Lichenihabitans psoromatis: one gene and its partner. The protein of the gene in region 1 interacts with the protein of each later gene in a pairwise test. Links are inferred from orthologs where the notes say so. Each region holds a gene or a part of one and is shown on either strand. Other genes may lie near its edges. The genes, in order: rho and nusG.

The links.
Region 2: the proteins of rho (region 1) and nusG interact in binary tests that used the Escherichia coli proteins (3 or more experiments, as listed by UniProt). The link is inferred for Lichenihabitans psoromatis from one-to-one orthologs.

What each region holds. Positions count from the first base shown.
Region 1 is NZ_CP036515.1:1,306,251-1,319,860, reverse strand. What follows is about bases 5,658-8,482. They hold rho (transcription termination factor Rho), read left to right. Parts: upstream 5,658-6,348; coding sequence 6,349-7,617; downstream 7,618-8,482. Other genes in these bases: mnmE (tRNA uridine-5-carboxymethylaminomethyl(34) synthesis GTPase MnmE), read left to right, coding at 7,756-8,482; EY713_RS06110 (DUF4167 domain-containing protein), read left to right, coding at 5,658-6,121. In the rest of the region: EY713_RS06140 (16S rRNA (uracil(1498)-N(3))-methyltransferase), read left to right, coding at 1-569; EY713_RS06135 (YqgE/AlgH family protein), read right to left, coding at 590-1,201; EY713_RS06130 (protein-disulfide reductase DsbD domain-containing protein), read left to right, coding at 1,266-2,129; EY713_RS06125 (peroxiredoxin), read left to right, coding at 2,141-2,632; dual-specificity RNA methyltransferase RlmN, read left to right, coding at 2,668-3,915; EY713_RS06115 (hypothetical protein), read left to right, coding at 3,943-4,431; more of EY713_RS06110, read left to right, coding at 4,877-5,657; more of mnmE, read left to right, coding at 8,483-9,075; tRNA uridine-5-carboxymethylaminomethyl(34) synthesis enzyme MnmG, read left to right, coding at 9,198-11,066; 16S rRNA (guanine(527)-N(7))-methyltransferase RsmG, read left to right, coding at 11,063-11,737; EY713_RS06085 (ParA family protein), read left to right, coding at 11,792-12,625; EY713_RS06080 (ParB/RepB/Spo0J family partition protein), read left to right, coding at 12,622-13,551; EY713_RS06075 (hypothetical protein), read right to left, coding at 13,568-13,610. UniProt on the Escherichia coli protein: Facilitates transcription termination by a mechanism that involves Rho binding to the nascent RNA, activation of Rho's RNA-dependent ATPase activity, and release of the mRNA from the DNA template.
Region 2 is NZ_CP036515.1:4,054,498-4,071,176, reverse strand. Bases 13,722-16,679 are described here. They hold nusG (transcription termination/antitermination protein NusG), read left to right. Parts: upstream 13,722-14,914; coding sequence 14,915-15,445; downstream 15,446-16,679. Other genes in these bases: rplA (50S ribosomal protein L1), read left to right, coding at 16,077-16,679; rplK (50S ribosomal protein L11), read left to right, coding at 15,643-16,071; secE (preprotein translocase subunit SecE), read left to right, coding at 14,669-14,860; EY713_RS18975 (YbjQ family protein), read left to right, coding at 13,956-14,279. Outside these bases: EY713_RS19055 (GGDEF domain-containing protein), read right to left, coding at 1-405; EY713_RS19050 (hypothetical protein), read left to right, coding at 887-1,141; EY713_RS19045 (hypothetical protein), read left to right, coding at 1,203-1,391; EY713_RS19040 (MarR family winged helix-turn-helix transcriptional regulator), read right to left, coding at 1,521-2,003; EY713_RS19035 (substrate-binding domain-containing protein), read left to right, coding at 2,099-3,187; EY713_RS19030 (urea ABC transporter substrate-binding protein), read left to right, coding at 3,387-4,628; EY713_RS19025 (branched-chain amino acid ABC transporter permease), read left to right, coding at 4,664-5,530; EY713_RS19020 (ABC transporter permease subunit), read left to right, coding at 5,530-6,615; EY713_RS19015 (ATP-binding cassette domain-containing protein), read left to right, coding at 6,618-7,337; EY713_RS23010 (ABC transporter ATP-binding protein), read left to right, coding at 7,337-8,041; EY713_RS19010 (amidase), read left to right, coding at 8,072-9,586; EY713_RS19005 (amidase), read left to right, coding at 9,583-10,989; EY713_RS19000 (putative quinol monooxygenase), read left to right, coding at 11,001-11,306; EY713_RS18995 (SDR family NAD(P)-dependent oxidoreductase), read left to right, coding at 11,339-12,100; EY713_RS18980 (GlxA family transcriptional regulator), read right to left, coding at 12,718-13,686. UniProt on the Escherichia coli protein: Part of the processive rRNA transcription and antitermination complex (rrnTAC). The complex forms an RNA-chaperone ring around the RNA exit tunnel of RNA polymerase (RNAP).

The DNA of each region.
Region 1 (13,610 bases):
GACGCAAGGCAGCGATCCTCCATGTGGTCGAACAAACACGCGAGCAGACGGTGCCGAGCCGCATCCATTATTGCTTCGCGCCCTTGAAACACGCCAGGCTCGACTACGTGGTTCAGAAGGCCGTCGAGATGGGAGCCGGCGTGCTGCATCCTGTGATGACGCGGCACACGCAAGTCAGCCGCATCAATCTCGACCGGATGCGCGCCAATGCGATCGAGGCGGCCGAGCAATGCGGCATCCTCGCCGTCCCGATGATCACGGAAGAGCGAAAGTTTGAGGCTTGGCTCGCCGATTGGCCGAGCGATCACCTGATTGTCTTCTGCGATGAAGATGCGGACCACCGCAATGCCTTGGGCATCCCTCCTGCTGGGGTCTCGCCGACGGCGCCGGTCGGGGTTCTCCTCGGCCCGGAAGGCGGCTTTGCGGAAGACGAGCGACAGGCTCTGCTGGCCCTGCCGAATGTGATGCGGCTTTGGCTCGGGCCACGCATCCTACGGGCCGACACCGCCGCCGTCGCGGCACTGACGCTGGTGCAAGCCGCTTTGGGGGATTGGCGCGTCGCGGGGTGAACTGGTCGTCTCGCCTCGCCTCAGGCGTGACCGGCCTCGGATGACAGCATCACAGGATCGATGCCGATTTTGCGAAGCGCGCGGTCGTATTTCGTGTCGAGCGCCTGATCGAACACGATGGCATCGTCGGCCGCGCAATGCAGCCACCCATTGGCCTGCATCTCGGTCTCGAGTTGTCCCGCAGCCCAGCCGGCGTAACCCAGCGCCAGAACGGCACGGTCCGGCCCCCTGCCCTCCGCAATGGCGCGCAGGATATCGACCGTCGCGGTCAACGAAATGCCCGAGTCGATCGGCAGCGTCGAACTATCGACAAAGTAATCTGCCGAATGCAGCACGAACCCCCGTCCAGTTTCGACCGGTCCCCCTTGGATCACCGGAACGTCGGCGGCTTTATCGCTCAGGTCGGTCGCGTCGTCTTCGGCCACCACATCGAGTTGAACCAGGAGATCGGCGAACCGCACCGCATTGGTGGGTTGGTTAACGATGATGCCCATGGCGCCATCGGCCGAATGTGCACAGAGATAGATCACGGCCCGATCGAACCGCTCGTCCGCCATGCCGGGCATAGCGACCAGCAGATGCCCACTGAGAAAGTGAGTGTCGTCGATGTTTTTGGAAGATTTTGTCATCATGCTCAGACTAATCGCGCCACGCCCAGGGCGACAAGCCTCGGTTTCGGGACGAGCGAAAAAGCGCTTGTCCCCTCTCATATTGGCGGTCCCGCTGCTTCTCGCTAGTGCGGCCACTTCATCGTGGGCGGCCGCCCCCGATGGGTCGGCAGACTGGGTGCAGGGCGATCATTCGGCCGTTCGGCTGATCGATGCGGGGCGGGTCACCGGTCAGCCCGGGTCGATGCTCGGGCTCGAGATCCGGCTCGACCCCGGCTACATTACCTATTGGCGGACACCGGGCGATTCCGGAGCGCCTCCCACATTTTCGACGGCCGGATCGACCAATGTGGCCCATATCGAGGTCGAGTATCCTGCCCCCCTGAAACTCGACGAGGCTGGTTCAGAGGTGTTCGGCTACAAGGACGAGGTAACGTTTCCGGTGCGCCTCACACGCATTGAGCCCGCAATGCCCGCGACCCTGAAGCTGGCAGTCGACTACGCCATTTGCGCCACGCAATGTCTGCCGGTCCACGCAATGCTCGATCTCACCCTGACGGACAGCGGCTCGACGGACGACATCGCGCAGGTCCAGCAGGCGCTCGCGAAAGTTCCACGTGAAACGCCGCTTCAGTCGCCGGATCGCTTGGCCATCGACAGGGTGACGATCGATCCGGCCGATCTGAAGTCGCTGAGCGTCGTGGCTCGCGCATCGACCGGAGCGTCCCTATTTGTTGAAGCGCCAGAGGGGTGGTATGTGCAATCCGGTGCGGCATCCGATGCCGGCGGCAACGCCGTATCGTTCCCGCTGACCGTCGTTCAACAACCTACCGGCAGCGACATTCGCGCCATCGACCTCCGACTGACGCTGACCGACAAGACGGGTGCGATCGAAACCTCTGTGCGGGGCCGTGTTGCGTCGGATGTCGGAACCGCCGGACCAAGACCCTAATGGAGCCGCCTATGCCTATTCAAATCGGTGATCGCCTGCCGCAGGCCGAGTTCACGGTCATGACCGCGGATGGGGTATCGGTTCGCACCACGGATGACATCTTCAAGGGACGGACGGTGGTGCTCTTCGCTGTGCCGGGTGCGTTCACGCCGACCTGTCACAAGAACCACCTTCCTGGCTATCTCGACAATGCCGAGGCGCTGAAGGCAAAGGGTGTCGATGCGATTGCGGTGACGGCCGTCAATGACGTGTTCGTCATGGATGCTTGGGCGAAGGCAAGCGGCGGCGCCGGCGTGCTGGAATTTCTTGCCGATGGGGCCGCGACATTCGCTAAGGCGATCGGCATGGATTTCGATGGAAGCGCACGTGGGATGGGGATTCGCTCGAACCGCTATTCGATGCTGGTCGAGGATGGCGTGGTGAAGCACCTGTCTGTGGAAGAAAATAATTCGCGAGCCGACGCCTCTTCGGCAAAGGCCCTGCTCGCCGCTCTGAGCGCTTAAGGAAACGAGGAACCCCGGTGACCGATCAATTGCTGATGGATCAGACCGCCATCACCCTGGTTGCGCCTCGGTTGATCTCGCAGGCGCAACCAACCCGAAAAATATCGCTCCTCGGCATGACACGCGCCGAGTTGGCGGAGGCGTTGCGCGCCATCGACGTGCCGGAGCGTGAACTTCGGATGCGCGGGGCGCAACTCTGGCAGTGGATCTATGGACATGGGCTCACCAGCTTCGATGGAATGCTCAATGTCGCCAAGCCGCTCCGGACCCGCCTCGCCGAAACCTATTCGCTCGCGAGACCCTCGATCGTCAGCGAGCAGGTGTCCATCGACGGAACGCGCAAATGGCTGATCAGGCTCGATGATCTTGGCTCAGGGCCGGACCTGCAACGGCAGCAGAAGGCGGCCGAGGTCGAGGTCGTGTATATCCCGGAAAGCGATCGCGGAACCTTGTGTGTGTCGAGCCAGGTTGGCTGCACGCTGACATGCACCTTCTGCCACACCGGCACGCAGAAATTGGTCCGCAATCTCACATCTCGTGAGATCGTGGCGCAACTCGTCGTCGCGCGCGATCGACTCGGCGATTTCCCCGGCCTTACGCCGCCGACAGACGGGCTTGTGCCGCCGCCGGGGACGCGTGCGGTGTCGAATATCGTCTTCATGGGAATGGGCGAACCGCTGTATAATCTCGACGCGGTTCGCGACGCGGTCGCCACAATGAGCGATGGTGATGGGCTGTCGTTGTCGCGGCGGCGTATCACGGTGTCGACGTCCGGCGTGGTGCCGCAGATCGAGACGTTGGGCAACGATGTCGGCACGATGCTGGCGATCTCGCTACATGCGGTTCGCGATGACCTTCGCAACGAACTCGTCCCGCTGAACAAGAAATATCCAATCGAGATGCTGCTCGAAGCATGCCGGACCTATCCCGGCGCCTCGAATGCCCGACGGATAACGTTCGAATACGTCATGTTGAAAGGCGTCAACGATTCGCCCCGGGACGCGCGGGAGTTGGTTCGGCTGCTGAAGGGCATTCCGGCCAAGATCAATTTGATCCCCTTCAACCCCTGGCCCGGCACCCGCTACGAATGTTCGGACTGGTCGACCATCGAGACCTTCTCGGACATCGTTTTCAATGCGGGCTATGCGAGCCCGGTTCGCACGCCGCGCGGACGCGATATCCTGGCGGCCTGCGGACAGCTCAAGAGCGAGACCGAGAAGCTCCGGGCGCGGGCGAGGCTCATGCTCGACGGGACAGCGGATCCTGCGGTGGATGCGGATTAGCCCGGCGCATCGACCTGCAGCACCGTCGTGATGCGCCGAACCCTGATGGTCTGCGTCGGGGTAATCGTGGCAGGCACTGGCGTGTTGGCGGCGCTGGGCGGGGCACTGCTCTACGAGACCCTCACGCTTCCACCTGCCTCCAGCATCGCCATTGTGAGCCTCCTGAGCATCGTCACGGCCATGTCGAATGGGAATGCGGGCGAGGTGTTCACGGCCATGATCGGCTTTGCCTGGGCCGGCGCGGCTGTGATGGGCTTCGGCCCCATCGTCGTTGCGGCTGTGGTGGGCGAGGTGACAGGAAGCCGATCATTGACGCTCTACGCCGCTGTTGCGGGAGGGATCGCGGCCGCGGGACCGGCGCTCCTTCGCGTCATCCTGCAGGTCGATCCAGTTGCGTCCAGCGAGGCTGCGCTTCTCCTCGAGAGCCGTTTTCTTCTGGCCGCGTTTCTCAGCGGGACGGTAGGTGGAGCGCTTTATTGGTTGCTGGCGGGCCGGTCCGCTGCCGAACCCGGCTGACGCTCATCGCCCTAAACTCGTGCATCAAACCATCAAATTTGCTGGATGGGGGTTGCGTTTCGAATCGAAGTCATTAATTTGCAGCTTGAAATCGGGGTTATAGAGGGTCTGCGGATCCTCGACGCTGAGCGACATACACCGCTTCCTCTCTCTTTACGATGGTTGGACCTCCTAGTGAGGCAACATTTAAGAGTTGTGAGCGACATTTGGCGAATATGGCTGCCGCTTCTTCTTGATGATTGGACTGACATCAAGGAACGGTCGCTGGTGATGTTTGGACGCGGACGACCCTTCGATGAAGCGTAAGTCCCGGGTTCAATCGTGTTGGCGGCAGACACGTCGGACATGCTGCAATTTCACTTCACGAACCTTGCGGTGAAGTCAGAGACGCCGGGCGACCTTTCGGGGCGACAACCGGCAAACGTCAGGGATCCAAGGACGATCGATGAGACCAGGTCAGAACAAGCGCATGCGGGGCCGCAATCCGAACAACCGGAAGGGTCCTAATCCGCTCACGCGCTCTTACGAGTCCAATGGTCCGGACGTTAAAATCCGGGGAACCGCCCATCATGTTGCAGAAAAATATCTGCAGTTGGCTCGGGATGCACAATCGTCCGGCGACCCTGTCGCGGCGGAGAGCTATCTTCAACACGCGGAACACTATTTCCGCCTGATCGCGACCGCCCAATTGGCTCAGGCTCAGTCTCAGGTTGGCTATGTGCGCGCTGTTGGGGAGGTCGAAGTCGACGAGGACGACGACGATGACTTCAGTGCTCTGCCCGACCGGTTCGCCTCTCCGCCAGAACGGGTACCGCCGCAACCCGTCGCCTCGCCGCAGCCCTACAACGATCGACAGGGGCTGAACGGAGGCGAACGCCAGCCGTATAATGGCGGCGGCAACGAACGACCGTCCTATAATGGCGACCGGAACAACGCTGAGCGCAACACCGGCGAGCGCAACAATGGCGAGCGCCAAGAGCGCGCGCCCGAGCGCTACAATCAGGAGCGGGGCGGCGAGCGCCCGGAGCGTCAGCAATTCGACCGACCTTATCAAGGCGATCGGCCCGACCGGGGCAACAATAACAACGGCAATAATTACGACCGCAATAACCGGAACGACCGGAATGACCGGAACAATCGCGGGCCGCGGCAGCAGCGCGATGGGCAACCGCGTGAGTTTCAACAGCCGCGCGAGTTTCAACCGCGTGGCGAGTTCCAGCCGCGCGATCAGCAGCAGCAACAACAGCCGTATCGCGAGCAGAATGCGCGTGAGACGCAGACGTCAGAATATCAGGATCAGCGCGACGGACAGCGTCCGGCGATCGAGCCGCAGCGCGAACAACCCGTGCGCGATCAGGTAATCGAGACCCGCCCGGCCGCAATCGAAACCCGGCCGCAGCAAGCGACGCCCCAGCCGATCGTGGAAACCGTGGGACTGCCAGCCTTCATTACGGCACCGGTCCGATCGGTGATGCCGACGCCATCCGATGTGGAGCCATCGTCCGATCAACAATCGCGACGAAGCGCATCATCAAACGATGACGCCTCGGACGGTTATCTTCCCGATGCACCGACGGACGGCGAGAAGTTTCCGGTCAGGGCCCGTCGCCGACGTCGGACACGCGCCGAAATCGATGCCGACGAAGCGGTTCGCAAGGCTGCGGCCGGCGACAAGGCGTCCGCCGAATAGGGCGCGCCTCCGCCAGCAACTTGGGGGCGACGAGCCCGGTGATCTTGCCAGCCCGTCGCTTCGCTTTTATTCTGATGCTCCCGCCTCTCATCAGTTTCGCCTCGGTACCGCAGCCGAGACCCGATGATCTCCCCCGCCGAGCCGCCCTTCCCCAGGGTCTCCCGCTTCGGCTTTTCCTCTCCGTATAAGCTCCGCCGCAACGGCGCTGCGCCAAGGACTTTCTTCCCATGCGGGAAATCAAACTCAAGGATCTCAAGCTCAAGTCGCCGACCGAGCTCCTGGCTTTCGCCGAGGAGCACGAGGTCGAAAACGCATCGATCATGCGAAAGCAGGAATTGATGTTTGCGATTCTCAAGCAACTCGCCAGTCGAGAGATCGAAATCATCGGTGAGGGTGTCGTCGAGGTCCTGCAGGATGGCTTCGGCTTCCTCCGGTCGTCCGACGCCAATTACTTAGCCGGACCGGACGACATCTACGTCTCGCCGTCGCAGATCCGGCGCTTCGGTCTCCGAACGGGCGATACCGTCGAAGGCCTGATCCGCAGCCCGAAGGAAGGCGAGCGATATTTCGCGTTGCTGAAGGTCGGCACGATCAATTTCGACGATCCGGAGAAGATCCGGCATAAGGTCCACTTCGACAATCTGACCCCGCTTTATCCGGATTCGCGGTTGAAGCTCGAGATGGAAGATCCGACCCGCAAGGACTTCTCGTCCCGCGTGATCGACGTCGTGTCGCCGATCGGTAAGGGCCAGCGCGCCTTGATCGTCGCACCGCCGCGGACAGGCAAGACCGTGCTGCTGCAGAACATCGCGCAGTCGGTCACGACCAATCATCCCGAATGCTATCTGATCGTGCTGCTGATCGATGAGAGGCCCGAAGAAGTGACCGATATGCAGCGTTCGGTGAAGGGGGAGGTCGTCGCATCGACCTTCGACGAGCCGGCGGTTCGTCACGTGCAAGTCGCCGAAATGGTGATCGAGAAGGCCAAGCGCCTTGTCGAACATGGCCGCGACGTCGTCATTCTGCTCGACTCGATCACGCGTCTCGGGCGCGCCTACAACACTGTCGTGCCGTCCTCGGGCAAGGTGCTGACCGGCGGTGTGGATGCCAATGCGTTACAGCGGCCGAAGCGATTCTTCGGCGCGGCCCGTAATATCGAAGAGGGCGGTTCGCTGACCATCATCGCGACGGCCCTGATCGATACCGGCTCGCGCATGGATGAGGTGATCTTCGAAGAGTTCAAAGGCACCGGTAACTCGGAAATCATTCTCGACCGGAAGGTCGCGGACAAGCGGATCTTCCCCTCGATCGATATCACCCGCTCGGGGACCCGCAAGGAAGAGCTTCTGTGCCCGCCCGACATCCTCAAGAAGATGTATGTGCTGCGCCGGATCCTCAACCCGATGGGAACGGTCGATGCGATCGAATTCCTGCTCGGCAAGCTTCGCGAGACGCCGAAGGGCAATGCGACCTTCTTCGAATCCATGAACACCTGATCGAGCGTTTCACGTCAGCTTCGATGACGAGTTGTTGATATCCTACTGGCCACGGCAGCATCCAAGCTGCCGTGGCTTTTTGTTGTCGGGTTGCGCGTGCCACGGCCTCGATCCCGGATACGATCAGAACGGAGCGTCATGATGCGAACCGACACGATCTTCGCGCTCGCATCCGGTGGTGGGCGAACCGCCGTCGCGGTCATCCGTGTGTCGGGGCCGCAAGCTTCGTCCAGCCTCTCGCGGCTCACCGGAAAGGTGCCCGCGCCTCGTCGGGCGACCGTGGCGACGCTCCGCGACCCTCGCTCGGGTGAGCCGCTCGATCGCGCTCTCATCCTGTGGTTTCCAGGCCCAAACAGCTTCACGGGCGAGGATTGTGCCGAATTCCAGGTTCATGGTGGCCGGGCGGTCGTCGACGCCGTGCTGAGCGCCCTGGCTGATCTCCCGGATTGCCGTCCAGCCGAGCCGGGTGAATTTACCCGTCGCGCTTTCTTGAACCGCAAAATGGATTTGGCCGAGGTCGAAGGCCTCGCAGATCTGATCGACGCACAAACCGAGGCTCAACGCCGTCAGGCGCTCCGTCAGCTCGATGGCGCGCTCGGGGTTTGGGCAACGCGTGAAAAGGCTCGGCTTCTGCAAGCGATGGCGGCCGCTGAAAGCGCGATCGATTTTTCTGACGAAGCCGATGTCGCGGGTGACTTTGCGGCCGAGGTGACCCGGATTGCCGAGGGGGTGTCCCAGTCGATCGCCGCCCAGTTGGCGCAGTCGTCCACCGCGGCTCGCATCCGCGATGGTTTTGTGGTGACGCTGGCTGGACCGCCCAATGCCGGCAAATCCACGCTCCTGAATGCGCTTGCACGCCGCGATGCCGCGATCGTTTCACCTCACGCCGGCACGACGCGTGATCCAGTTGAGGTCGAACTCGATCTCGACGGCTATCTTGTGGTCTGCATCGATACGGCAGGACTTCGGGACAGCGATGATCCGATCGAGCAGGAGGGGATGGCACGGGCACGGGCGCGGGCCGCAAGTGCCGATCTGGTGCTCTGGTTGAGCGACAGCCGCGATCCCGTCAAACCGGATGGCACGCTCGTGACCAGAACCCTCTGGACCGTCGCGACGAAACTCGACCTCGCCGAACAGCCTGTCTCCGGCTTCGACCATTCTGTTGCGGCCCCGACCGGAGAGGGCATCGACGCTCTGACGACTGCGATCAGGAGCGTGATTGCTGCGGACGGATCGAGCCTCGGGGCGGGATTGGTGACGCGTCTCCGGCATCGTCAAGCGCTTGACCGCGCGCAAGCGGCACTGACGCGTCTGCTGCACAACCCTGAGAGCGGTATGGAAATCCGTGCGGAACAGCTTCGGCAGGTTGCCCAGCATCTCGATAGCCTCATGGGGCGGATCGAGCCAGAGGCTGTTCTGGGCGAAATTTTCGCGAGATTTTGCGTCGGCAAATAGGATTGCTGTTTCACGTGAAACAGAGTTGCGAGCGTGGACCTACCGAATGCGGTCCCGACGTGATAGGGGATCCTGCAACATCGCCGCGTCTGCGCGCCACTCCCAAAAACCGGACCACGACCATTACGACTTTCGATGTCATCGTTATCGGCGGCGGACACGCCGGCTGTGAAGCCGCTGCGGCTTCGGCCCGGATGGGCGCACGAACCGCTCTCGTGACCCATAAACTCGCGACGATCGGCGCCATGTCCTGCAACCCCGCGATCGGTGGTCTCGGAAAGGGACATTTGGTTCGCGAAATCGATGCGATGGATGGCGTCATGGGCCGCGTCGCCGATCGCGCCGGTATTCAGTTCCGGCTTCTCAACCGCCGCAAAGGTCCAGCGGTTCGCGGGCCTCGCGCGCAGGCCGATCGAAAGCTCTATCGTGCCGCCATGCAGGCCGCCCTGCTCGATCAGCCGATGTTGGAGATCGTCGAAGGCGAAGCGCATGATCTCGATATCGTCGACGGTCAGGTTTGCGGCGTTACCCTGGCGGATGGGCGAGCCTTGAGCTGCCGCGCCGCCATCTTGACGACCGGCACCTTCCTTCGTGGCCTGATCCACATCGGTGAACAGCAGATACCGGCCGGCCGCGTCGGCGAGGCTCCCTCGCTCGGCCTGTCAGCGACACTCGACCGTCACGGCTTTGCTCTTGGCCGTTTGAAGACCGGAACCCCGCCCCGGCTCGACGGACGCACCATCGACTTCGCGTCGCTCGAACGGCAGCCCGGCGATGAGACGCCCGAGCCATTCTCGAGCCTGACAACCCACATCGAGCAAGCGCAAGTCGATTGTTTTATAACGCGAACGACCGCCGCAACTCACGCGGTGATCGCAGCCAACATGCACCGCGCGCCGCTCTTTTCAGGTGCTATTACGGGGCGTGGTCCGCGCTACTGCCCTTCGATCGAAGACAAAGTGGTGCGCTTCGCCGATCGCGAGAGCCACCAGATTTTCCTCGAGCCAGAGGGGCTCGACGATGCGACCGTCTACCCGAATGGAATTTCGACCTCGCTCCCGGCCGACGTCCAAACGGCATTTCTGGCGACGATCCCCGGCCTGGAACGCGTCGCCGTGCTTCAACCCGGTTATGCAATCGAATATGATTTCATCGACCCCCGGGAACTCCTGCCCACGCTCGAAACGAAGCGGATTAACGGGCTGTATCTCGCGGGTCAGATCAATGGGACGACAGGCTACGAGGAGGCCGCCGCTCAGGGGCTCGCGGCCGGCTTGAACGCCGCCGCAAAGGTCGGCTCGCTCGACCCGATCCTGTTCGACCGTGCGGAATCCTACATCGGCGTGATGATCGATGATCTCGTCACACGCGGGGTGACGGAGCCCTATCGCATGTTTACCTCGCGGGCGGAGTACCGGTTGTCGCTTCGCGCCGATAATGCCGATCAGCGATTAACGCCGAAAGGTGTCGCGCTTGGCTGCGTCGGATCGAACCGCCAGACCGCCTTCGCGGCCAAGCTGCAGTCCCTCGATCATGCGCGGGTGCGCGTTCAGGCGTTGCACGCGACCCCGCAAGAGGCAAACCGCGCCGGCATGGCCGTCAGCCTAGACGGGGTTCGCCGGAGCGCTTTCTCGCTCTTGTCCTATCCCACCACGGATTGGGAGCAGGTGGTTCGCCTCTGGCCGGCCCTGGCCGACATCGCCCCCTCAGTGGCCGCACAGGTCGAGTCGGATGCGAAATATGCCGTCTACCTCGATCGACAAGCCGAGACCGTGGCGGACACACGACGCGAGGAGAATTTTCGACTTCCTGCCGATCTCGATTATGCGGCTCTGCCGGGTCTCTCGCGAGAGTTACGCGATAAGCTGATCGCGGCACGTCCGATGACCTTGGGGCAGGCGGAACGGCTGGAAGGCATCACGCCCACAGCCTTGACGATCCTGCTGGCCCATAGCCGACAGATCGCCCGTCGCACGAAAGAGGCCGCATGAAGCCTCCCGCATCGAAGAAAAGCGCAAGGGCGGCGATCGACGACTCAGCAGACCGGGCGCATTCGCTCGCGATGGTGCCTGTTTCACGTGAAACAGAGGAACGCTTTGCGATCTTCGTCGGTCTGCTCCATCGCTGGCAGACGATAAAGAATTTAATCGGTCCCTCGACGCTCGATACGATGTGGACCCGACACATCGCTGATTCGGCGCAACTTGTCGCGCTGGAACCCATGGCTCGCCGCTGGGTGGATCTTGGCTCAGGCGCGGGATTCCCGGGCATCGTCATCGGAATTATGATTCGCGACCTCGATGGCGCGCGGGTCGATCTGGTCGAAAGTAACGAGCGGAAATGCGCATTCCTGCGCGAAGCAGTGCGCGCGACAGGATCAGCGGCCCGCGTCCACATGGGCCGGATCGAAAATGTCCTGCCCACACTCGATAGATCTGTTGATGTCGTGACATCGAGAGCCCTTGCGCCCTTGCCCGACCTCGTCGCCATGAGCGACACTCTGCTCAAGGGTGGCGCTGTGGGGCTGTTCCTCAAAGGCGATGAAGCCGTCCCAGGTGAGACGGACGGGGCTGCAGGGCAGGCTGGCGACTTCGCCTACGAAACAATCCCGAGCAAAACGCATCCACATGCGCGTATCGTTCGGGTTCGAACACGGGACTGATTCGCCGCTCGGCGGCGAAGCGCTTGCGTCGAACATTGGAAAGGAGCGGTCGCAATGGCGATCGACACGCTGATTTCGCACCAAAGGGCGGCTCGAGTCCTTGTTCTGGCGAACCAGAAAGGGGGCGTCGGTAAAACCACGACCGCGATCAACCTCGGAACGGCGCTCGCGGCCATCGGCGAAAAGGTGCTTCTGGTCGACCTCGATCCGCAGGGCAATGCCTCGACCGGCCTCGGGATCGATCGCAAGATGCGAACGACATCCACCTATCATGTGCTGTCCGGCGAGGCGACCTTAGCCGATGCGGCGCGTCAGACGGCGGTTCCGAATCTGTTCGTTGCGCCCGCCACCATGGATCTCCTCGGGATCGACGTCGAGATCGCCGATCATCGTGACCGCCCGTTCAAGCTCCGCACCGCCATCCGCGCGCTCACAGGGGCCGGAGGCCCGAATGGTCCGATTTTCAACTACGTGCTGGTGGATTGTCCGCCCTCGTTGAGCCTGTTAACCATCAACGCGCTTGCGGCTGCCGATAGCGTTCTCGTTCCGATGCAATGCGAGTTCTTCGCCCTCGAAGGCCTCTCACAGCTACTCTCGACGGTCGAACAAGTTCGCCGGACGCTGAACAGCGCTTTGACGATCCATGGCGTCTTGCTCACCATGTTCGATCCTCGCAACAATCTGGCCAATCAGGTCGTCGCCGACGTGCGCGAGTTCATGGGCAACAAGGTCTATGACACGGTCATTCCGCGCAATGTGCGGGTGTCGGAAGCGCCCTCGCACGGGAAGCCCGTGCTGCTCTACGACCTCAAATGCACCGGGAGCCAAGCCTATCTCAAACTGGCCTCCGAAATCATCCAGCGTGAGAAAGAACAGCAGGCCGCATGACGCAACGGACCAAGGACCGCATGGGCGGCGACGAGCACCCTCGCCCCAGATTAGGCCGTGGATTGGCTGCGCTGCTGGCCGACACGACCGCGTCGTCCAATGCCGAGCAGACCGCAACCGGGCGTGAGCAATTGACGGTGGCGGTTGAGTTCCTCCGTCCCAATCCGCGTAATCCGCGTCGGCAGTTCAGCCAGACCGACTTGGCGGATCTCACGGAATCGATCAAGGCCAATGGTATCATCCAGCCGATCGTCGTCCGGGCCATTCGCAACGTCGCCGGCTCCTACGAGATCATCGCGGGCGAACGACGGTGGCGGGCCGCTCAAGCGGCTGAACTCGACGAGGTCCCGGTTGTCGTGGTCGAGGCGGATGATCGGGAAGCGCTCGCGTTCGCGATCATCGAAAACGTCCAACGCGCCGACCTGAATGCCATTGAAGAGGGGCGGGGCTACGAGAGACTCGGCGAGGAATTCGGCTATTCGCAGACCGATCTTGCCAAGATCATCGGCAAGAGCAGGAGCCACGTCGCCAATACGATGCGGTTGCTGAAACTGCCTGTCGCCGTCACCGACATGGTGGTCGATGGCGTGTTGTCTGCAGGCCATGCCCGGACTTTGTTGGCTTTCAATGATCCGGAGTCCATGGCGCGCCGCATCGTGGCTGAAGGATTGACGGTTCGGGACATCGAGCAATTGGCTCAGCAGGAAGCACAAGCACCCGCTACTGCAGATGCTCCCGAAATGAGCGCGCCACGACGGACTTTGACCAAGACGGCCGAAAGCCAGCGTCTCGCTCGCGCCTTTAGCTCCGCTCTCGGCCTCCCGGTCTCGCATAGCCCGAAGGGTGCCGCCGGCGAAATCCGCATCCGCTATGGATCGCCCGAGGAACTGGCGACCTTATCGCGGCGTCTTGGTCTCGAAGACTAACGGAAGAACCCCGCCCTCAATGGGCGGGATGTGCCGGTATGGATGCAGCGTTGCACCGG
Region 2 (16,679 bases), 2.7 Mb from region 1 along the record:
ATGATCGTTCACCCACCACCAGCTGCCATCGGCGAGGTCAACCGGGAAACTCAGTGCTTGTTTGTGGGTTCGCCGCCGCTCTTTCACGCGCGTCACAAATTGATCGAGAGGCTGCGATTCGAGCTTGATCCCGACGCCCGCTTCGATCGCATCCGCCAGCGCGTCGACGAAATTGATGGGCGACCTGCTGAGGCTTGTCAGAAAAGCCGAGCGGAACGCGGTATTGGCGTAGCGGATATGATCCTGTTCGTCGCAGAGACAAAGGCCGATCCCCGTTGCATCGAGGCTCTGGAGAAGCATGCCGATCACAGCAGCATCGCGTGCATCCGTCACATGGTCGAAGGCGGCCGTCATCGCAGCGTTGATGCTGGCAAGCCGCAGGTCTGCGTCCTCAGGGTCGGACATCGCTCATGCTCCCATCGCCAAGTGATGCGAGCGCCCGGCCGGCACCCCCAATGACATCGATCCTCTTGAAAAAGAGCAAACCGCAATTCAGTTCCATCCCGTTCCGCGGTGGAACGGCAAACCAAGTGAGGTAATGCATGTCTTTACGGTAGAAATTTAGCTCCCGTACCGCCCTTTTGCGGCTGAACGAAAAAGTAATACACGAGTATTTTAGGGGAGCTGCTCGCGGTCGGCGGGAAAATACTTGCGTGCACCGTGGCGCGCCCCGTGGTAAGGAGGAGCGGTTGCGATAAAGTGTAGCAGAGTATAACCGTTGATAACGGTCGGTCGCGATACTGCACGAGCGGGTCGTCGAGGTCAGGGCGATGAAGCCGCAGCCGATGGGCGACCCACGCTATTGTCGTAATGGAGATCCGCAGTCGTATCGGTGCGGCGAGTATGGCGGTCGCGCAAGCCGAGACGACGTGACGGAGGACATGACATGACCACTCATCGATATTCAGTTGGAGACAGCGTCGTGCTCGATTTTCAAGGCGAGCAGCTCTTCGCCAAACTGAATCCGTTCACGATCGAGGCGCAACTGCCACCAGTTGGCAGTTTTCTCCAGTATCGCATCAAGAGCGCGGTCGAGAATTTCAGGCGCGTTGCGCCAGAGGATAAGCTAAGCATCGTCAGCAACGAGCCTGATGCGGTGTTGGTCGAAGCCTCCCCCCCTTATTCAGGCGAAGAAGACTGAATTTCGACGGTCTACGCGCGCCAATTGGTGCGCCGGCAAGGCAACAGAACAGGTTCGTGCCATGGCTCAATCGACGCGTTTCGGACGCCGCCTCCCGCTGCCGTCCACCCGGCAGATCAGGCACGAATTGCTCGTCTTCACCCTAGCCGAGGAGGCTCTCTCCGGTCCCGTCGAGCAACCGCAGACGTCGTCGACCAACACGAATGTCGCGAGCGACGTCATCCAGCCCGTCGCTCCTCCGGCGATCTGACGCAAGCGTCGGGGCCAACGGCTCGCAGGCATTTCGCCTAAACACCATGACGGCCGTGCAAGCACGGGCTCGCGATAGGCTGCCGTCCAGCAGCTTGCCGGCCTGAGCAATCGGCTCCGCGCGACGACGCTACTTCGAGGCTTGCGCCAGCACCTTCTCATCAGGCTCGCGTGCCAAACGGTCCGCCTCGCGGCGCAGGACTTCGAGATGTTGGGACATCGCTTGCAGCGCGCGGACCGTCAGCGGACCGAGCCGCTTGGTGACGGCCGCATCCTCGGCGGCCAGCTGAGGCTTGATCGCCGCGATGCGATCAAGCGCCTTGCAGGACAGAAAAACGAGCACGCGACGGCGATCGCGGGTATCGGGCGCGCGATACACCATGGCGTCGGACACCAACCGGTCGATCATCTTAGTCAGCGTCGCGGCTTCGACAAACGCCATCTGGGCGAGATCACTCATCGAACGCCCGTCCCGTTCATCGAGCAGCGCGAGAATGCGCCATTGCTCGGGCGAAAGATTGGCGCAGGCCACGACAGATTTGACCCGCGCATCGAGCTGAGCGGCGATCTTGGCGACGAGATAGGAGAATTGGTCGGTCACGGGGTCGGTCATCGAGATCTTGTTTTCGCGCACCACCTCTGATCGCTTTAAGGGTGGTGGTCCGCGCTGTCCATCGCGAAGGTGGATCACCTCGCGACAGACGGCATATGGCTTGCAAAGCTCCGTTCTCACGACTGTCGCTGGCGCTGGGGATTGCCATCAAAGTTGGCTTGCTCATTCCGATGCAGGGCGCAGCGGGGATCTGGGGACCGTCCTGCGAGGCGAGCGCGCGTCTCGCCGTCGCCGAGTTGAACGCGGGCGCAGGAATGCTCGGACAATCCGTCGATCTCGTCATCATCGACGCCGGCCAAACACGCAGCCATGTCGAACGCCTCCTCCGCGACATCGTGGTGAGCCAATCCGTCGATGCACTGGTCGGGATGCACCTCAGCGATCTCCGAGGCATCGTCGCGTCGCAGATTCCACCCAACATGCCTTACGTTTATACGCCGCTCTACGAGGGCGGCGACGCCGTCAGCAACGTCTTCGCGATTGGCGAAACGCCAGACCGGTTGCTGCGTCCGGGTATGGAGTGGCTAACGACCCATCGTCGCGCCGAGCGGTGGTGGCTGATTGGGAATGATTACATCTGGCCCCATGTCGTTCATCGTCATGCGCGGCAGATGCTGCGCCAGCTGGGTTGCCGTGTGGTTGGGAGTGCGCTGCTGCCCTTCGATCTCGAGGATTACGAAGCGATCCTCGATCAAATCCGCGCCGATCGCCCCGATGCCGTCCTGATGTCGCTGATCGGCGAAGATGCCGTGCGGTTCAATCGAGCCTTTGCTGAAGCCGGGCTCGCTGGCGACGTGCTCCGATTCGCGACCGCGATCGACGAAAACGTCCTCTACGGGATTGGGGCCGAGAATACCGAGAACATGCACCTCTCAAGCTGCTACTTCGCCCACCTCCGTTCGCCGGAAAACGACGCTTTTCGGGAGCGGTACCATGCAGCCTTCGGCGCGTCGCCGCCGGTACAAAACGACATCGGGCAATCCTGCTACGAGGGGCTGCACTATCTCGCGGCTCTGATGGGCGTCGCGGGAACGTCGTCCGCACCGGCGATGCGGTCCGTCGTCAACGGGGCAACGCCGCTTCATCGCAGTGCTCGCGCTTCGGACCCGACGCGTGAGCGCAGCCGCCGGGTGCATCTCGCGGTCGCCGACGGCGTCGACGTTCGGGTCGTGCAGAGCAGATAACCCCAAGAATGAGGCAAACCCGCCGCGAAATTGTGCAAGGCAACCGCAAAGATGTTGAATCTTTGATACTTGAAATTTCAAGCATCGAGTGGTGAAGTCCTGGTGTCTGCAGACGATAAAGCGCGACGGGATTTCGCCTCCTTCGCTTCGTCATGTCGCCCCGCAGGCGTGATTTCCCTTCGTTGCAAGGCTGCATCTTATGAATTGGACACGTCGCAGAGTATTGACTTCGACCGCGGCGGCGACCGGCGGCCTCATCCTCTCGCCGGCCGTCCTGCGCTACACCGCTCTCGGTGCGGAGAACCCGATTCTGGTCGGCAGCCTGCATGATCAGTCGGGTCCGCTCGGCACCAGCGGACAGCCGATGGTGCTCAGCGTGCAACTCGCCGTCGAAGAGCTCAATGCCGCTGGCGGTCTGCTCGGTCGGCCGCTGAAGATCGTGTCCTACGATCCCCAGTCCAACATCCAGCTGTACACGCAATATGCCCAGCAACTCGCCCTCAAGGACAAGGTCGCGGTGGTGCACGGAGGCATCACATCGGCCTCGCGCGAAGCAATCCGTCCGATCTTCGACCGGTTCAAAGTGCTTTATTTCTACAACACCCTCTATGAGGGTGGCGTCTGCGACCGCAACGAGTTCTGCCTCGGCACCACACCGGCCCAAACCGTGCAAAAGCTCGTGCCGGATGCGATGAGCAAAAGCGGCAAGAAGGCCTACATTATCGCGGCTGATTATAACTACGGCCAGATCACCGCCAAATGGATGACCAAATACTGCCAGGACAATGGCGGGACGGTCCTCTCGACTGAGTTTTTCCCCCTCGACGTCACCAATTTCGGCCCGACGATCAGCAAGATCCAGCAGGCCAAGCCCGACCTGATCCTGTCGGCCTTGGTTGGCGGCAACCACACCGCTTTTTACCGTCAGTGGACTGCGGCCGGCATGAAGAGCCAGATCCCGATCGCCTCGACCACCTTCGGCCTCGTCAACGAGCCATCGACCCTCGACGCGAAGGAGAGCGAGGGCATCATGGGCGCCTACGGCTTCTTCGAAGAACTCACCACCCCGGCCAGCAAGGCCTATGTGGACAAGATGCACGAGAAATACGGGAAGGATATTCCGTATATCAGCGAGCTCGCCTGCGCGACTTACGAGGGCGTCCACATCTGGGCCGAGGCCGTCAAGAAGGCGGGCTCGATCGACCGGATGAAGATGATCGAGGCGCTTGAAACCGGCATCAGCTTCGCCGGGCCGAGCGGCCAAGTCACCATCGACAAACCGACCCACCATGCCGTCCGCAGCGCCTATCTGGCGGTCGTTAAGGACAAGAAATGGTCGGTCACGGGGAGCTATCCCGACCAGAAGCCGCTCGACACGGCTGCGGTCTGCGACCTCGTCAAGAACCCGACCGACAACCAGCAATACGTCATCAAGATCTGATCGTCGGCATCGGATCGATCGAAAAGGCTGTCGCCATGGATCTCGTGGCCATCATCGGCCTCAATGTGTTGAGCGGCATCGCATCCCTGGTGCTGATCAGCCTGGGGCTTGCGATCATCTTCGGCATGATGCGGATCATCAACCTCGCCCACGGCGAGTTCCTGATGCTCGGCGCTTATGCAACGGTCGTGTCGACCAACCTCGGCGTCAACGTCTGGATCGCGATGCTGGTCGTGTCGCCCATCTTCGTCGGGCTCGTCGGGCTGCTGATCGAGCGGACCCTGATCCGCTTCCTCTATGGCCGATTGGTCGACACGATGCTGGCGACCTGGGGATTGAGCCTTTTCATCGTCGGGCTGATCACGACCATCTTCGGCAATACGATTAAAGGCGTGCCGACCCCGCTCGGCGGCTTCCAGGTCGGTGCCTACCGCTCCGACCTTTATACGCTGGTGCTGGCGTTCGTTGCGCTCGCCTTGCTGGTCGCCGTCGTCGTGGTGATGCGGTTCACCCGGTTCGGCCTCATCGCCCGCGCCACCATGCAGAACCCGAACATGGCCTCCGCGCTCGGGGTCAATCCGACGCGCATCTACATGTTGACTTTCGGCATCGGCGCGGCCGTCACGGGCCTTGCAGGCGGATTGCTGGCACCCGTATCAGGCGTCTCGCCCACGATGGGTTCGGCCTTCATCGCCAAGGCATTCATTACCGTGGTGGGCGGGGGCGCGTCGATCCTGGCCGGGACGGCGTCCGCCGCCATGCTGTTCGGTTTTATCAACCAGCTTGGATCGTATTTCACGACGCCGGTTTTCGGTGAGGTGATCCTCCTGGTCGCCGCGACGGTGCTGATCCGCATCTTGCCGGAAGGCATCACGGGCCGCTTCTTCAAGGGAAGCCTCTGATGCGGCGCTTCCCCCTCCCGATGCCGGTTGTTGTCCTCGGCTTGCTGGCCGCTGTCCTGGTCGGTGTCGCGCCGCAACTGGTCGATACGTTCACGCTGATGCAATGGACGGTGTTCCTGGCCATGGGCGTCCTGGCGCTCAGCCTCGGCTTCATCTGGGGCTTCGGCGGCATCCTGTCATTCGGACAGGCCGCGTTCTTCGGGCTCGGTGGCTACGCCTATGCGGTGGCGGCCTTTAATTTCCCAAACAGCGTGGTGCCGCTGATCTGCGCCGTTGTGGTGCCGACCGTGTTTGCGGCGCTGCTTGGCTATTTCATGTTCTACGGCCGGATCAGCAACGTCTATATCGGCGTCATCACACTGACCGTGACCTTGATCCTCTTCAACGTCTTCAATTCGACGGCAGGCGATGCCTATCGGATCGGGGCGGCGGCGCTCGGCGGCTTCAACGGCATTCCGTCGGTACCCGGCATCACCCTGCCGTTCAACGATTACGCGTTCGCGCCGGAAGACAATTGGTATCTGACGGGCGGCTGCCTGATCGCCATTTTCCTCGGCCTCAGACTTTTACTGGCGAGCCATTTTGGCCGTGTCGTCGTCGCGATCCGCGAGAACGAGACGCGCGCCTCGCTGCTCGGTTATGACCCGCGCCTTTATAAGCTGCTGGCCTTCGTGATCGGCGGTGGCATCGCGGGTCTGGCAGGGTGCCTCTATACACTATGGGGAGCCTTCATCAGCCCGACGATCTTCGGCCTCGCCACATCGGCGCAGATCATCATCTGGGTGATGATCGGCGGCCTCGGCACGTTGATTGGGCCGGTCCTCGGCGCCATCGCGATTCAGGAACTGATCACCGCGATCGGGACCCAACAGGCGCTCGACGCCAATCTCGTGCTCGGCATCATTCTGCTGGTCTTCGTGCTGCTGATGCCGGCCGGCGTCGTCCCGGTCGTCGAGAGACTGACATCTCGGCTCTGGCGGGGACGCAAGCTGAGCCGTGCCGCTGTCGTCGCCGCAGCGCGTGACGAGATCGCGGTCCCGATGGTGGAGCCGCCCGGCGGAGCGCCGGCGCGGGCGGGAGAATGAGCATGAGCGAGCCCCTCCTGCAAACCAAGGGCCTGACGATGCGCTTCGGCGGCGTGGTTGCGGTCGATACGGTCGACTTCACATTGGCGCCCGGCGAATTGCGCTGTCTGATCGGTCCCAACGGCGCGGGGAAGAGCACCTTCTTCAAGATGCTGACCGGGCAACTCCTGCCGAGCGCCGGCACGATCGTGTATCGCGGCCGGTCGATCGCGGGCGCGTCGTCGCATGCCATCGCGCGGGCCGGTATCGGCATCAAGACGCAGACCCCATCGGTCTTCAACGGCCTCTCGATCCGCGAAAACCTGTGGCTCGCAGCTCGTCGCAAGAACGCCGACCGGAAGGCGGAGGCGCTGGTCGATCAGGTGCTGGAAACGGTGGCGCTGACCGGCGACACCGGCCGGATCGTCGGAACGCTGTCGCACGGCCAGCGCCAGTGGGTCGAGATCGGCACCGTCCTGGCTGGGGAACCCGATCTCATCCTGCTCGACGAGCCGGCCGCCGGGATGAACCACGACGAGGTCGGCCGGACCGCCGAGATCATCCGCACCATCAACCGCACCAAATCCCTCATCGTGGTGGAGCACGACATGGCCTTCATCCGCATGATCTCGAACCTCATTACCGTCTTCAGCCAAGGCGCGGTGCTGATGGAAGACAAGGCCGATGCCGTGATGCGCGATCAGCGCGTGCGCGACGTCTACCTCGGCAAGAAGGCCGCGTAATGCTGCAGGTCTCCGCCCTCCAAGCCTCCTATGGCCGCGTTCCGGTGCTGACCGGCATCGATCTTCGCCTCCGGGCCGGCGAGTTCCTCGGCATCCTCGGCCACAACGGCATGGGTAAGACGACGCTGATGCGAACCTTGATGGGCTTCATTCCGGCCACCTACGGCGGTGTGGCGCTGCTCGACGATGACATCACCCATCTCAAACCGTTCGAGCGCGTGAAGCGCGGCATGGGCTACGTGCCTCAGGGGCGCGAGATCTTTCCGGCGCTCAGCGTGCTCGACAATCTCCGCATGGGCTGCGTGGCCGGTGGACGCGAGAACCGCGCCATCATCGACGAGACGCTGCAATTGTTCCCCCGGCTGACCCGGCTCCTTGATCGGCAGGGCGGGGCGCTTTCGGGCGGCGAGCAACAGCTTCTGGCTTTGGCGCGATGCCTTTGCACCCGACCCAAGCTGATCCTGCTCGACGAGCCGACCGAGGGCATACAGCCCTCCATCATCGAGGAGATCGCAGCGACGCTGCAGCGGCTGCGCGAGACATCCGGCATCGCCATGATCCTGGTCGAGCAGAATCTCGAGTTCATCGCGGCGCTGTCGAACCGTGTGTTGGTGATCCAGAAAGGCCGCATCACCGGCGAACTGCGGCCCGACCAACTCGACGATCCCGATATCGTCGCTGACCTCATCGGGATGGCGGCCTGACCTCAGGCTACACCAACAACGGAGAACGTTATGGCAGTCGCACGCCCCACGCCCGAACAGATGACCGATATCGTCGACGGCCTCGGCATGAGCCTCTCGCCCGAGCGCATCGCCGAATTCATGGATCTCATGGCCGGCAGCTTTGCGGCCTATGACCTCGTGGAATCGTTGCCCGACTATATTCCGGCGGTTAAATATCCCCGCACGCCCGGCGTGTTTCCTCCCGCGAGCGAGAATAAGCTCAACGCCTGGTACGTGAAAAGCGAGGTGAAGGGCGCGCCCGAGGGTAAGCTGAAAGGCAAGACCGTCGCGCTCAAGGACAATGTCTGCCTCGCCGGCGTTCCGATGATGAACGGTGCCTCCAGCCTCGAAGGCTATGTGCCCAACCTCGACGCCACCATCGTGACACGCCTGCTCGACGCCGGCGCTACGATCATGGGCAAGGCCCATTGCGAATATTTCTGCTTCTCGGGCGGAAGTCACACCAACGCGAGCGGCCCCGTCCATAACCCGCATAAGATGGGCTATTCGGCGGGTGGCTCCTCCTCGGGGAGTGCCGCGCTGGTTGCATCAGGCGAGGTCGACCTGGCGATCGGCGGCGACCAAGGCGGCTCGATCCGCATTCCGGCCGCTTATTGCGGCATTTACGGCATGAAGGCGACGCATGGCCTCGTGCCCTATACCGGCGTTATGCCGATCGAATCCACGATCGACCATACCGGCCCGATTACCGCGAATGTCGCCGATAACGCGCTGATGCTGGAGGTGCTGGCGGGCGAGGACGGGCTGGACCCGCGCCAATATGCGCCGAAAGTCGCGCCCTATACGCAGGCGCTCGGTCGCGGCGTCAAAGGCATGAAGATCGCCGTGCTGAAGGAGGGCTTTGGTTTTGCCCAAAGCGAGGAGGATGTCGACGCGAAGGTGCGGGCGGCCGCCGGCAAATTGCGCGAAATGGGTGCCGAGGTCACCGAAATCTCGCTACCCGAGCATCTGTGGGGCCCCGCGATCTGGACGCCAGTCGCCAGCGAGGGCGCTCAGATGCAGATGATGCTGGGCAACGGCATGGGCTATAATTGGAAGGGTCTCTATACGGTCTCGTTGCTCGATGCCCATGCGGCGTGGCGCGAGCGGGCCGATTGCCTGTCGGATACGCTGAAGATCACCATGATGGTGGGCCAGTATTTCATCTCGCAATATCGTGGACGTTTCTACGCCAAGGCGCAGAATCTCACTCGCATGCTGAAGGCCTCCTACGACAAGGCGCTCGGCACCTACGATCTGCTGCTGATGCCGACCCTGCCCATGAAGGCTACCCCAATCCCGCCGGCGGATGCGCCTCTCGGTCTCGTCGTGCAACGCGCTTTCGAAATGCTGCCCAACACCGCCCCGTTCGACATCACCGGTCATCCTGCCATGGCGATTCCATGCGGCATGAGCGACGGGCTCCCGATCAGCATGATGCTGGTGGCCAAGAGCTACGACGAAATGTCGATTTATGCCGCCGCCTCGGCTTTTGAATCCGGCACCGATTGGAAATCCCTGTGACGCTCAGCGACGAGATGGCTTTTGCCGAACTGACCGAGGTGTCGGCGCAGGTCCAGGCGGGGGCTGTCTCACCAGTCGCGTTGACCGAGGCGATGCTCGAGCGGATCGCCGCCAAAGATGGCGCCTTGCACAGCGACGAGCGCCTGATGCCCGAGAGCGCCCTGGCCGAAGCCGCGCTGGCCGAAGCCGAGATCGCGCGCGGGGTGGTTCGCGGTCCCCTGCATGGCGTACCGCTGGCCGTGAAGGACCTGTGCTGGACCGCCGATGCGCCAACAGCCGCCGGCATGGCGCTGCATCGGGGCTTCATGGCGCCGGAGGACGGCACCGTTGTGGCGCGGTTGCGCGCGGCCGGAGCCATCATTCTCGGCAAGCTCGCCATGACCGAAGGAGCCTATGCGGGTTACCACCCCGACATGACGGTGCCGCTGAACCCGTGGGACGTCGAGGCTTGGCCCGGCACGTCTTCGAGCGGCTCCGGCGCCGCAACGGCCGCCGGCCTCTGCTATGGCTCTATCGGGTCCGACACGGGTGGATCGATCCGCTTCCCCTCGGCCGCCAACGGCTTGACCGGCATCAAGCCGACGTGGGGGCGGGTCAGCCGATACGGTGCCTTCGAACTTGGCGGCACGCTCGACAATCTCGGCCCGATGACCCGTAGCGCTCGCGATGCCGCCGCCATGCTTGGGGTAATTGCGGGATATGACGCGAAGGATCCGACCAGCCTCCGCGCGGCCGTCCCCGATTATCTGGCCGGCATCGATGGCGGTGTGGCTGGCCTGCGGATCGGCCTCGCACCGCGCTGGATGGCGGAAGGAACCGACGCGCCGGCCATGGCGGCCATCGAGGAGGCGCGGAGAACCCTGGTCGATCTCGGCGCAACGATGGTCGAGATCGACTTTCCGGACAGCCGGCAAGTGCTGCAGGACTGGTTCCCGCTCTGCGCCGTCGAAGCCGCCGTGGCTCACGAGGCGACGTTTCCCTCTCGCCGTGCCGATTACGGCGTGATCCTGGCACAGTTTCTCGATATCGCGACCGATGTCACGGCGGCCGATATGCAGAAGATCGCGCTGCGCCGTCTCGCCTTCCGAGGCGAGGTCGAGGCCGCGATGGATGGCATCGACCTGCTGCTCGTCCCAGTTCAGGGCATGAGCGGCCCGACCATGGCCGACATTTTGACAGCCGCCGAAGCCGACGCCGTCATCGCCGATTTGCTGCGGTTCTCGTCCGCGTTCAACATGACCGGTCAGCCCACGATCACACTACCGGCCGGTGTCACGTCCAACGGGCGCCCCGTCGGTGTGCAACTCGTCGGTCGCCACCTCGACGAAGCGCTGCTGTGTCGAGCCGGCCATGCGTTCCAAAGCGTGACCGATTGGCACAAGCGGCATCCTCGGCTGCAGTAAGGATCGCGCATATGGTCAGCCTCATGGCCATCATCCGGTGCAAGCCGGGCAGTGTCGAGACAGTCCTGGGCGCGCTTTTGGCCGTGGGTGACTACGTCAAGGCACATGAAGCCGGCACGCTTGACTATGTGGTCATCCGTTCGACCGACGATCCATCGATCCTGATCACGCAGGAACGATTTGCAGATGCGGCCGCGATGACGGCGCATAACGACGGCGATGGATCGAAAGCCTTCTTCTCGGCGACCATTGATCTTCTGGGCGAGGTTACGGTTCATGTCGGCGATGTCGTGAACGCGGTTTCGGCCAAGCGTTGAGACGTGGTCCGACGACAGGGGAGGAGACGGGATTGGATCTGCATCTAAAAGGCCTCAAGGCCATCGTGACCGGCGGCACGAAAGGCATTGGGCGCGCCATCGTCGAGACGTTCGCCAGCGAGGGGGCCTCCGTGGCGTTCTGCGCCCGCAACGGCGCCGAGACTGCCGCCACCGAAGCGGCGATCCGAGCGCAAGGCGTCGAGGCCTTTGGCACAGTGCTCGACATCGCCGACGCCACCGGCCTGAAATCCTGGGTCGAGGCGGCCGGCAAAGCCATGGGCGGCATCGATATCGTGGTGGCGAATGTCAGCGCGCTCTCGATCGGCGCCGACGAGGAGAGCTGGCGCCGCGGCTTCGAGGTCGACATGATGGGGTGCGTGCGCCTCGTCGAGGCTGCGATGCCGTATCTGGAAAGCAGTGAGGCGGCTGCGATCGTCAGCATATCGAGCGTGTCGGGTCGCGAGATCGACTTCGCGGCGGGACCCTACGGCGCCTTCAAGGCTGCGCTGATCCACTACACGCAGGGGCTGGCCTATCAGCTTGCGAATAAAGGCATTCGTGCCAATACGGTGTCGCCGGGCAATACCTATTTCGAGGGTGGAGTGTGGCACCAGATCAAGGACGGCAACCCGGATCTCTACAAGACCTCGCTCGCGCTCAATCCGACCGGCCGGATGGGCACACCGCAGGAAATGGCCAATGCGGTCGTGTTCCTGGCGAGCCCAGCCGCAAGCTTCGTCACGGGCACCAATCTCCTGGTCGACGGCGCACTGACGCGCGGCGTGCAGTTCTGACCTGAGCGCAGGATCGACGCCCGCGCATGAACTTGGCCGGGCATGCCTAAAGCCAAACAGAGATGCGGTGCAAAGGAAGCGGGTGGCTGATCCGCGCCCGGCATCACGCAATTCCCCTGATCCGCGATCGTATCGAGCGCGCGCGGTCCGAATCGACGGCAGACTAAAGCGCCGTTGCCCAGACGGGGTCCTGTTTCCGAATGCAGCCGCCATTCGTTTCAAATGGACGCTTGCAAACCTGGCGTGAGGGTTTGAAAAAACTGGAGCGGGTGGAGGGAATCGAACCCTCGTATTCAGCTTGGAAGGCTGCTGCTCTACCATTGAGCTACACCCGCATGGGCCAATTGGTGGAGGAGGTAGGACTCGAACCTACGAAGGCTTAGCCAGCGGATTTACAGTCCGCCCCCTTTGCCACTCGGGACACTCCTCCAGACCACATGCAGGATCGTCAATGACAATCAGCGTGTAAGCCCGAGGCCGACTTCGAACCGGGGCTGTTGCACCCGCCGAACCCGTCCTTGTGTGGGCGCTTATGGTGAGCTGAGCCGTTCCTGTCAATGGAAAAAGCCGCCGTACTGTCCGACTTTGCCGCGCGGGTGCGAGGGCGTCGTGTGACATCACTCCTGTTTCGAACCGCGATCGTCTCGTCGCGGGTTCCGGCGCTCTTGCGATGGGGTCCGGGCGAAATGCTCACTGTAGCATTTGGAAAAATGCGACGCCGAAACGAAACCGCAGGCGAGACCGACCGACAGAATCGGCATGCTGGTCTGCAGCAGCAGATGGCGCGCGCGATCGAGGCGCAGGCCGAGATAATAGCGCGTCGGAGCATCGCCGATATATTTGCGGAACAGGCGCTCAAGTTGCCGGGTCGAAAGATCGACGCCGTCCGCCAAATCGGCGCATGACAGCGGCTGTTCGATGCAGCGTTCCATTTCGCTCACGACGCTGATCAGTTTGGGATGCGCGACCCCGAGACGCGCGCGCAACTCCATCCGCTGACGCTCGTGGGCGTCGCGCATCCGGTGATGGATCAGTTGATCCGTCACCATGGCGGCCACTTCCTGTCCCTTTTGCTTCGACACCAAGGACAGCATCATGTCGATCGCGGCTGTGCCTCCGGCACAGGTGAACCGCAGCTTGTCGATCTCAAACAGCTCCTGCGTGACCGATAGGTCGGGAAACTCTTCGCGGAACGCGTCGAAGTTTTCCCAGTGGATCGTGCATCGATGGCCATCGAGAAGCCCGGCCCGTGCAAGGACGTAGGAGCCGGTACAAAGCGCGCCGAGCGCGACACCGCGTGTCGCGAGCGTGCGGAGCTTCGCGATGAGATCGCGATGCTCGAAGGTTTGCACGTCCGTCCCGGAGCAGACGATAGCGGCCGTGGCGCCCGCCAGATCGGCGTAGGCCCCATCTGCTGCGACCGGGATGCCGTTCGAAGCGATGACGGGCCGGCCGTCTCCGCTCAACACCTTCCATCGGTAGGCGTGGTTATTCATCGCGCGATTAGCGAGACGCAAGGTCTCGACTGCGGACGCGAAGGCGATCATCGAAAAGGATGGTACCATCAGAAACAGGATCGTGCTCACGGGCCCGCTCTCGGCGTGCGCCAACCCGGCTTCGGACGCCGGAGCTTGAGCACCTGATGAGCCGTTGTCGAGCCAGGTGGCGGGCCGGACGGCGGCGATGGGGGCGGGCGTGAGTGAGAGATGTTTGATGGCGATGAGCCTCGATGGGTGCCTCTGTCAAAAACGACACCCGCGTCGAATTTGGAACAGAGTTTAGAACGCGTCAAATCCGAAATCACGGACCGCGCGCGCGTCGTGCCGGCCGCAATGCGTTGCCAGGGATTCCTTTAATGATTGTCACGACCACCAATGAGATCGCGGGCTACCGGATCATCCAGCATCTCGGCATCTGTCGTGGAATCACCGTGCGGTCCCGCAGTGTTATCGGGAACTGGGCCGGGGGCTGGCAGAGCTTCTTCGGTGGCCGCCTGAGCATTTACGTCCGCCTTGCCGAAAACGCGCGCCAGGAAGCCTACGACGATATGGTCAGGCACGCCGGGCAGGCCGGCGCGAATGCCGTGGTCGGCATGCGATACGACGCCAACGAGATCATGGACGGGATCACCGAGGTGCTGGCCCATGGCACGGCCGTGACGGTGGAGCCGCTTCGATAGGGCGACTGCAGGGCGTGGATGCCGCGCCAAGCCGAATACGCTCTTGCGTCCCGCCCGATCTTGCGGCTAAACAGCATGGCGGCGCTCGCGGGTTCGCGTGCAGGAGTGTAGCTCAATCGGCTAGAGTACCGGTCTCCAAAACCGGGGGTTGTGGGTTCGAGTCCCACCTCTCCTGCCAGCCGCTGCTCCGAATTTTCTGTAAAGACGCCCAGCGTACCGCAAATGCTTTTTCGCTTGGCTGCATCGGCAAGTCGCGTTATAGCAGCTTCGATGTGGCGCGTGACCGAACGGTCTCGCGCCGCTCTTCTTTCAGGCTAGCGTCCGAGCAGGGTAGGCGAGTTTCGCCGGAGCCGTCTTCTGGCACACAGCCGGAGGCTGTTGGATTTCGTATGGCGAACCCATTTCAATTCATTCAGGACGTTCGGACCGAAGCCACGAAGGTCACGTGGCCGACTCGCCGCGAAACCTTGATCACGACCGGAATGGTCATCGTCATGGTTGTGCTGGCGTCGGTCTTCTTCGTCTCGGTCGATCAGGCGATTCACTTTCTCGTGGGTCTCGTCCTGGGGCTTGGCCGCTAGACGTTGCGGCCGGTCTTCATTCCATCGTCATCAAACGGGTTTTGAGAACAATTCATGAGCATGCGCTGGTACATCGTCCACGCTTACTCGAACTTCGAAAAGAAGGTCGCGGATTCGATTCGCGAGCAGGCTGGCCAGCGTGGCTTGGCCGACAAGTTCGACGAGATCCTGGTTCCGACCGAAAACTTCATCGAGGTGAAGCGAGGCCGTAAGGTCAATTCCGAGCGCAAGTTCTTCCCGGGCTATGTGCTGGTGAAAACCGACCTGACCGATGACGTTTATCACCTCATCAAGAACACCCCGAAGGTCACGGGCTTTCTCGGTGCCGACAAGAAGCCGATGCCAATCTCCGACGCCGAGGCCGACCGGATCAAGGGTCAGGTCGCGGAAGGTGTCGAGCGGCCGAAGTCCTCGATCGTCTTCGAGATCGGCGAGCAGGTGCGCGTGGCCGATGGTCCGTTCGCGTCGTTCAATGGCATCGTCGAAGAGGTCGACGAGGGTCGCTCGCGCGTCAAGGTTGCGGTGTCGATCTTTGGTCGCGCCACGCCGGTCGATCTCGAATTCGCGCAGGTCGAGAAGCTCTGACCTTCGTTCAACGATTTGGGGCGTGGCCGTCATGGCTGCGTTCCGAAACGCGTTCCTGACGGAGCGCGGGGCGGATCTCGGTCCGCTCATCAGCGTGGGAGTCACGGCCCGGCCAGCCTGCCGGTCTGACTGACGCACCACGAAACCGTAGCCGCCGCCGGGACCGTCATGTCCCACGGTGCTTTTGGAGTATGTGAATGGCAAAGAAAATTACGGGTTACATCAAGCTCCAGGTCCCGGCCGGAGCCGCTAACCCATCCCCGCCGATCGGGCCTGCGCTCGGTCAGCGCGGTCTGAACATCATGGAGTTCTGCAAGGCCTTCAATGCGCGTACCGCGCAGATGGAGAAGGGCTCGCCGATCCCGGTCGTCATCACGGCCTATCAGGATCGCTCCTTCACGTTCGAGATGAAGCTTCCGCCGGTGTCGTTTTGGCTCAAGAAGGCCTCTGGCATCGCGGCCGGGTCGAAGACCCCGGGCAAGGGCAATGTTGGTCGCATCACGCGGACTCAGGTGCGCGAGATCGCCGAAAAGAAGATCGTTGATCTGAACTGCGCGTCCGTCGAGGCCGCAATGTCGATGATCGAAGGCTCCGCCCGTTCGATGGGCCTCGAGGTGGTGGGGTAATCACGATGGCACATATCGGAAAGAAGATCGCGAAGGCTCGCGAAAGCATCGACCGGATCAAGCTCTATGGCGTCACCGACGCCGTGTCGCTGGTGAAGTCCAAGGCTGCCGCCAAGTTCGACGAAACGGTCGAGATCGCCATGAACCTCGGCGTCGATCCCAAACATGCCGACCAGATGGTTCGCGGCGTGGTCAACCTGCCGAACGGCACAGGCCGCACCGTCCGGGTCGCCGTCTTCGCACGTGGCGCCAAGGCCGATGAGGCCACGAAGGCCGGAGCCGATATCGTCGGCGCGGAAGACTTGGTCGCAGCGGTCCAGGGCGGAACGATCGAGTTCGATCGTTGCATCGCAACCCCGGACATGATGCCGCTCGTTGGTCGTCTCGGTAAGGTGTTGGGCCCGCGCGGTTTGATGCCAAACCCGAAGGTCGGGACGGTGACGATGGATGTCGCGTCGGCTGTTGCGGCCTCCAAAGGCGGCGCTGTCGAGTTCCGGGTCGAGAAGGCCGGTATCGTTCAGGGCAGCGTCGGCAAGGCGTCGTTCGACGAGGATAAGCTGGTCGAAAACATCAAGGCGTTCGTGGACGCCGTGTCGCGGGCCAAGCCG